One region of the Marinobacter sp. C2H3 genome, then DNA from elsewhere that is predicted to be linked to it. Evidence: riboswitches for the same ligand, from Rfam matches in the RefSeq annotation. Region 1 holds a riboswitch; the other holds the start of a gene.
The links. A riboswitch is a leader RNA that binds a small molecule or an ion and turns the genes downstream of it on or off. The one in region 1 is predicted to bind cobalamin.

Region 1 (3,832 bases):
AGTAGCTGAGCTGCTCCATGGCCACGTCCGCGAACTCCACCGCTTCCGGGCAGGAATACGGCAGGCCGAGGGCGTAGAGCGCGTCCTGGAAGCCCATCAGGCCCAGGCCCACCGGGCGGTGCTTCAGGTTCGAGTTCCGGGCCTGGGGCACGGCGTAGTAGTTGATGTCGATGACGTTATCGAGCATGCGCACGGCGGTGGTCACGGTGCGCTCGAGCCGCTGCACGTCCAGTTCGCCGTCTTTGATGTGGGCCGCCAGGTTCACGGAGCCCAGGTTGCACACGGCGATTTCGTCGGCGCTGGTGTTGAGGGTGATTTCGGTGCACAGGTTGGAGCTGTGCACCACACCCCGGTGCTGCTGGGGTGAGCGCAGGTTGCAAGGGTCCTTGAAGGTGATCCAGGGGTGGCCGGTCTCGAACAGCACGGTGAGCATCTTGCGCCAGAGCTGTTTGGCCGGAATCGTTTTGAACAGCGTGATCTTGCCCTGGGCCGCCAGGGCTTCGTAGTGCTCGTAGCGTTCCCGGAAGGCGTTGCCGTACAGGTCGTGCAGGTCCGGCACGTCGCTGGGGGAGAACAGGGTCCAGTCCCGGTCTTCGCGCATGCGTTCGATCAGCAGGTCCGGCACCCAGTTGGCGGTGTTCATGTCGTGGGTGCGGCGGCGCTCGTCGCCGGTGTTCTTGCGCAGCTCCAGGAATTCCTCAATGTCCAGGTGCCAGCTTTCCAGGTAGGCGCACACCGCGCCCTTGCGCTTGCCGCCCTGGTTCACCGCCACGGCGGTGTCGTTGACCACTTTCAGGAAGGGCACCACGCCCTGGCTCTGGCCGTTGGTGCCTTTGATGTGGGAGCCCAGGGCGCGCACCGGCGTCCAGTCGTTGCCCAGGCCGCCGGCCCATTTGCTGAGCAGGGCGTTGTCTTTGATGGCGCCGTAGATGCCTTCCAGATCGTCCTGCACGGTGGTCAGGTAGCAGGAGGACAGCTGGGAGTGGCGGGTGCCGCTGTTGAACAGCGTGGGCGTGCTGGCCATGTAGTCGAAGCTGGAGAGCAGGTTGTAGAACTCGATGGCGCGGGCATTGGGATCGTCTTCCCGCAGCGCCAGGCCCATGGCCACGCGCATGAAGAACACCTGGGGCAGTTCCAGGCGGGCCTGGTTCCAGTGCAGGAAGTAGCGGTCGTAGAGGGTTTGCAGGCCCAGGAAGCCGAACTGGTGGTCCCGCTCGGGTTTCAGGGCGGCGCCCAGCCGGTCCAGATCGAAGGCGGCCAGGGCTTCGTCCAGCAGGTCGTAGCGGATGCCCGCGTGAATAAAAGCGCTCAGGGCCTGGGGGTAAAGGTCCGCCAGCGGCTCATGGCGGGGCAGCGCCAGCGCGGTCGCGGTTTCCAGGCGCAGTTGTTCCAGCAGCAGGCGGGCAGTCACGGCGCTGTAGTCCGGCTCCCGTTCGATGCGGCCCCGGGCGGTCATCACCAGGGCGGAGAGCACGTCGGTCTCGGCGATGCCGTCGTAGAGGTTGCGCAGGGCGTCTTCGACCAGGGATTCGCCTTCGATGCCCTCCAGGCCGGCGGCGGCCTGCTCCACCTGCTGTTTCATCAGGCCGAGGTCCAGGGGGGCCACGGTGCCGTCGGCTTTTTTCACGGTCAGGTGCGGGTGGGCTTCCATCGGCTCGTCGATGGCCCGCTGGCGGGCGTGCGCCTCCCGGTACAGCACGTAGGCACGGGCGACTTTCTGTTCCTCGGCCCGCATCAGGGCCAGTTCCACCTGGTCCTGGATGTCTTCGATGTGCACTTTGCCGCCGGCCTGCAGGCGCCGGCGGATGGCCTGCACCACCTGGTCGGTGACCTGGCGCACGGCGCCGTTAAGGCGGGCGGAGCCGGCAGCCTGGTCGCCTTCCACCGCCAGGAAGGCCTTGGTAACGGCGACGGAAATCTTGGACGGGTCAAAGCCAACGAGGGTGCCGTTGCGTTTGATCACCTGCAGGGATTCGGTATCGGTGTGAGCGGTCGGCCGGGGTTCGGCCAGGGCAGAGGCGGACATGGGGCGTTCTCCTGAATACGCGTTGGGTTCCTTTCACCTTCGCATACGCAGGACGAACCGGCGGCACAGGGCCAGGGAAACTGGCAGGCGTGCGTGGCCATGTTCGTTTGCTGCTCACCTTGATGGGCCGAATGCAGGCGCCTGAGTCGCGAAGGTGCAGTCGCGCTGGCTCCGGTTGGCTGGAACCAGCACGTCCCTGGCAGGTCTTCGGACTCAGGGGCGTGGATCGTTCGATCCGGCCTTGCGTGGCGACTTCCCGGCGCTGTTGATCGCCAGTGTCATCATTGCCACGCTCGTTCCCCAATACCGCTGCGCGTCAGTTCCGGAGTCTCACCGGATTCCCGTCTACCGTGGGTGTGGTTACAAAACCATCACAACATCTGGTAGTTGACCAAGGACCAAAACACTATATACACGATACTCCGCGAGAACAAGCCGCCCATAAAAAAGGCCCCTCGCGGGGCCAAACACGTGACAACAGATCGGGGCGGCGGCCCCGGCGCCTAGTGGCTGATCATCCAGGGCCGCATGGACGGGAACATCTTCTTCCCGTCGGCGGTGTAGAACAGCATGTGCTTGCCGTCCGACGGCTTCTTGCAGCCGCAGCGCTGGCGGTGCTCAGCGTCCCGGGCCCGCTGGTCGGCAGTGGAGACGATCGGCTCGTGCCGAGCCTTTTCATTGCGAGCCTCCGCCTGCCGGCGGGCCGGGTCCATACCCAGCACCTGGGGCGGCAGCGCAATCACCCGGGCCGAGAGCGCCTTGCAGGTGGGGCACTCGGCGGGCTTGCCCGGCTCCGCCATGGTGCCCAGCTCCTGAAACAGGCCGTGGTCGCGGCACTTGTAGTCGTACAGGGGCATGGATTACTCCTTGTCCGGGGACAGCGGAACGTCGGTGCCCGGGGTGACCTTTTTAGTCGGTCCTTCCGCCGTCGGGTTGATGTCGAAATCGAAGATCTCGGTAGGCAGCCAGAGGGTCGCGCAGGCGTTGGGCACGTCCACCACCCCGCTGATGTGGCCCTCCACCGGCGCACAGCCGAGCAACGCGTAGCCCTGGGCCTTGGTGTAGCCGAACTTGGTGAGGTACTCGATGGCGTTCAGGCAGGCCTGGCGGTAGGCCACCTGCACGTCCAGGTAGTGCTGCTTGCCCTGCTCGTCCACGGAAATGCCTTCGAAGATCACGTAGTCCTCGTAGCGCGGCTTGATGGTGCTGGGCTTGAACACCGGGTTCTTGATGCCGTATTTGGCCACGCCGTCCTTGATCAGGTTGACCCGCAGGTGAATCCAGCCGGCCATTTCGATGGCGCCGCAGAAGGTGATTTCGCCGTCACCCTGGCTGAAGTGCAGGTCGCCCACGGACAGGCCCGCGCCTTTCACGTACACCGGGAAGTACACCTTGGAGCCGCGGCTCAGGTCCTTGATGTCACAGTTGCCGCCGTGCTCCCGGGGCGGCACGGTGCGGGCAGCCTCACCGGCGGCGGCCTTGGCCGCCTCGCCCGCCAGCTTGCCCAGGTGCGCGGTGTCGGCGAACGGCAGGTTGGCCAGGCCCGGTACACGCTCCGGATCGGTATCAAACAGTTCTTTCTCCCGCTTGTTCCACTCCGCCAGCATCTCCCTGGAAGGCAGGCAGCCGATCAGGCCCGGGTGAATCATGCCGGCGAATTCCACGTTCGGGATGTGACGAGACTTGGTGAACATGCCGTTGAAGTCCCAGATGGACTTCTGGGCCTCGGGGAAGTGCTCGGTCAGGAAACCGCCGCCGTTCTTCTTGGAGAAAAAGCCGTTGAAGCCCCACTGGCTCTCCTGGAAC
Region 2 (3,832 bases), 400 kb from region 1:
TGCCGTCGGTCCAGGCCACGATCAGGTCCGGGCGGGCGGCCACGATGGCTTCAAGGTCGAGCCGGTTGGCGTCACCCACCCTGGGCAGATCCCGGGCCGGGGGCGGATAGTCGCTCCAGGCGCTGGCCGCGACTACAGCGTCTCCAGCGCCGGCGGAGTAAAGCAGCTCGGTGGCGCCGGGGGAGAGGGACACAACCCGGCGGGCCGGGGCGGGCAGGCAAACGTTGCGGTCCAGGGCATCGGTAGCGCAGCGGTCTGCGGCCACCGCGGGCATCGCGCCGCTGAGCGCAATGGCGATCGCCGCGAACACCGGCCTGAGCCACACCACGGCCCGACTCATCCGCACCGTCCCGTCATTGCCTGCTCCCACGTCTTCAGAGGCTCACATCATAACGCACGGTGGCCATGACCGTCCGGCCGGCGGCCAGGTAGTCAAAGGGCTCGAAGGTCGCGCTGTCGTAGCCCACGCTGGTGGCGTAGCGACGGTCGAACACGTTGGCCAGTTTCAGCCTCGCGGTCCAGTCCGGCAGGAACTGCCAGCTGCCCCGCAGGTCCAGGGTGGCAAAGCCGGCAAGAGGAAGGTCGTTGGCGGCGTCGCTGTAGCGGTCACCTTCGGCCACGGCGCTGGCGCCGACGGACCAGAGGCCGAACAGCCGGTCCACGTCCAGCCGGGCGGTGGTGCGGGCGCGCCGGGGCAGGCGTTTGCCGGTGTCCCGGTTCTCACTGTCGGCGTAGGCGAGGGAGCCCCGCAGGTCCCAGCGGGTGGTCTGGTAACCGGCACTCAGTTCCACGCCGCGAATGCGGGCGGTTTCCACGTTTTCCACCGTGCCAATGAAGGTGTTCGGGTCGGAGACGTAGGTGATCAGATCCCGCACGTCGTTCTGGTACACCGCCACATCCCAGAAGAAGGTGGTGTAGTGGCCGGAGATGCCGGCTTCCACCATCTGCCCCTTCTCCGGAGACAGGTCGGGGTTACCGGTGTAGTACGGCGTCACCAGGTACAGGTCGTTGAAGGTGGGCGCCCGGAACGAGGTGGCGTAGCTCAGGCGGGCGCGATGGGACGCATCCAACCGATAGCCCAGGGCCAGGCCACCGGTCTCCTTGCGGCCATAGGCGTCGTTGTCGTCCATGCGCAGGCTGGCGGTGACGTCGGTTTTCTGGAAATTCAGCAGCGCCTGGCCGAACACGGCGGTGTTGGTGCGGCTGTCCTCGGCGAAGGTATCGGTGCCGTCCACTTCATCGGTGGACAGTTCGGTGCCGATGATGAATTGCTGCACGCCGGCGGTGAGGGTGTTTTCCCAGCGGGCGGAGCGGGACAGGGTGTCGTACACGCTCGGGTAGTCGCCGTAGGTTTCCTGCTCGTCCCGGGACTGGGTGAACTGCACCCGGGTGCGCCAGGTGTCGCTGGCAACCGCGTCCAGGTAGAGGCTGCCGGCCTGGATGGTGTAGTCGGTGTCACCGCCTTCGAACTCCGTATTGCCGGAGGATTGCAGGAAGGTGACGCCGACTCCGCCGCCCTGCTCGAACGCGTGCCGGGCCCGGACCAGCCCCCCGGTATTCCGGAAGCCCCGGTCCTCACCGCCCTCCCTCAGGCTGGTGCCGTCGCTTTCCAGGTGATCCCCCGCCACCAGCAGGGAATTGCCGTCCTCGTTCAGGGTGACACCGGCGCCCGCCGAGCCGGTCTGGTTGGAGCCGCCGGACGCCTCCACCCAGCCGCCTTTCCCGGGTTTCGGATCCAGGGTGAACGCCTGGATAACGCCGCCCACGGCATCGGCGCCGTACAGGGAACTCTTGGCACCGCGGACCACCTCCAACCGGCTGATCAGGTCCGGCGGCAGGAACTGCCAGGGCGGTATACCGGCGGTGGCCGACCGCAGCCGGATGCCATCCAGCAAAAGCACGGTACCGGAGCTGCCCGCGCCGCGCAGGAAGACGCTAGTGGTCTTGCCGTAGCTGCCGTCAGACACCACATTCACGCCTGGCTGGGCCTGAAGCAGGTCCCGGAACTCCCGGGGCTGCTGGCGGCGGATCTGATCGTTATTGAGTACGGTGACCGACGACAGGCTTTCGCCCACGGTTTCTGGCCCGAGGGTGGCGGTGACCACAATCGGATCAAGCGCCCGGCCCGGTTCAGCCGCCGACGAATCCGGTGAGGAAGAGGATGAGGGCGATGCCGCCCAGGCGGCGGGGGTGGCGAAGGCAATGGCCGACGCCAGCAGGGAAACTGACAGTTTTGACATGATAAAACTCCGCAGCCGCGCGCACCCGCGCGGGTTCAGGCTTGGCTGCGGAACGGGGGCAGGCGGGCGCGGGGCCGGGCGGGCGCCACAGGGGGCGGGTACCAGAACAGGCCGATGCAACCCACCCGGCCGCCCACCGCAGCCCCGGGTGTTTTTCCAGGCCGGTCTCCGGGCTGGCAGGCGGAACTGGCGCGTTCCCGGACGACCACCTTCCCATGCCCGAGGGCACAGTGGCGCGATTGGTCGCCGTTTACCTGCTTACCGTTGCGGGGGCAGCATCGGCTTTGCCGGGCGGGGAGCCTGGCGCACCGATTTCCCGTTTCATCCGTCGCGCTTCGCGACGGACACCTGGAAAAAGTGCGGCAAGGCTAGCAAGCGCTTACCAGCCGGTCAATGGCGAGGCCGTGGCCACCGACGCGGTCGATTGCTATAGTCGTTGATTAACGGACATTTTTCCGAACACCGAACCACGCCGATCACCCGCTCGGGCCCGCCAGGGAGCGTTATGCAGCCGGAACTCATCGACATCCGCAATCACATGGCCCAGTACCCGCCGTTCGACGACCTGCCCGAGTCCCTGCTGGAACGGGTGGTGGAAAACATCGAGATCGAATATTTCCGGGCGGGCACGCCCATTCTGGAACTTGGAGAAGCGAACCAGTGGCTGTACTACATCCGCAGCGGCGCGGTGGAGGTGTTCCGCCGGTCAGGGGAGCTGTACAACCGGATCGGCGAGGGGGAAATCTTCGGCCAGTTCGGCCTGCTGATGCACAAGAAAACCCGGTTTCCGGCCACCGCGATTGAGGACACCCTGATCTATCGGATTCCGGATTCGATCTTTCAGGAACTGTTCGAGAACGACGAGAACTTTGCCGATTACGTGGAAATCGAGGACCGCAGCCGCCTGCGCTCGGCCCTGTCCCGCCGGGAAAAATCCAACGACCTGATGACCTCCCGGGTCACCCGTCTGATTTCCCGCCGGCCGGTGACAGCACCCACCACCGTGCGCCTGCAGGAGGCGGCCCGGATCATGACCGAACACGGCGTCTCGGCGCTGCTGCTGATGGACGAACAAGGCGACCGACCACGCCTGGAAGGCATCATCACCGACCGGGACCTGCGCACCCGCGCCCTGTGCGAGGCGCTGCCCTCGGAAACCCCGATCCGGGACATCATGTCCGCCGACCTGATCACCATCGACGCCCGGGATTTCATCTTCGAGGCGCTGCTGACCATGCTGCACAACAACGTCCATCACTTGCCGGTGATGGACCGGGGCGAAGTCCGGGGGGTGATCGCCCTGTCCGACATCGTCAAGTACGAGAGCCAGAGCAGCCTGTACCTGGTGAGCAACATCCACCATCAAAACACGGTCCGGGGGCTCAAGCGCATCAGCCGGGACGTGCGCGACACCTTCGTGCGCATGGTGAACGAGGACGCCAACTCCCACATGATTGGCAGCGCCATGGCCGGCATTGGCCGCAGCTTCACCCAGCGCCTGCTGGAACTGGGCGAGGAGCAACTGGGGCCGCCGCCAGTGCCCTACTGTTTCATGGCCCTCGGCTCCATGGCCCGGGACGAGCAACTGGTGG

Region 2: it holds a riboswitch for cobalamin, as region 1 does, so the genes downstream of both, V3388_RS10930 (TonB-dependent receptor plug domain-containing protein) here and V3388_RS12650 (ribonucleoside-diphosphate reductase subunit alpha) in region 1, are expected to answer to the same signal.

Annotation. Positions count from the first base shown of each region.
Region 1 is NZ_JBBBNZ010000003.1:725,150-728,981, reverse strand. Features, by position in the region: gene V3388_RS12650 (ribonucleoside-diphosphate reductase subunit alpha) at 1-2,026, opposite strand, end outside; cobalamin riboswitch at 2,208-2,394, opposite strand; gene V3388_RS12645 (zinc ribbon domain-containing protein) at 2,530-2,883, opposite strand; gene fmdA (formamidase) at 2,887-3,832, opposite strand, start outside.
Region 2 is NZ_JBBBNZ010000003.1:326,146-329,977, forward strand. Features, by position in the region: gene V3388_RS10925 (cobalamin-binding protein) at 1-340, opposite strand, end outside; gene V3388_RS10930 (TonB-dependent receptor plug domain-containing protein) at 375-2,240, opposite strand; cobalamin riboswitch at 2,383-2,607, opposite strand; gene V3388_RS10935 (putative nucleotidyltransferase substrate binding domain-containing protein) at 2,746-3,832, shown strand, end outside.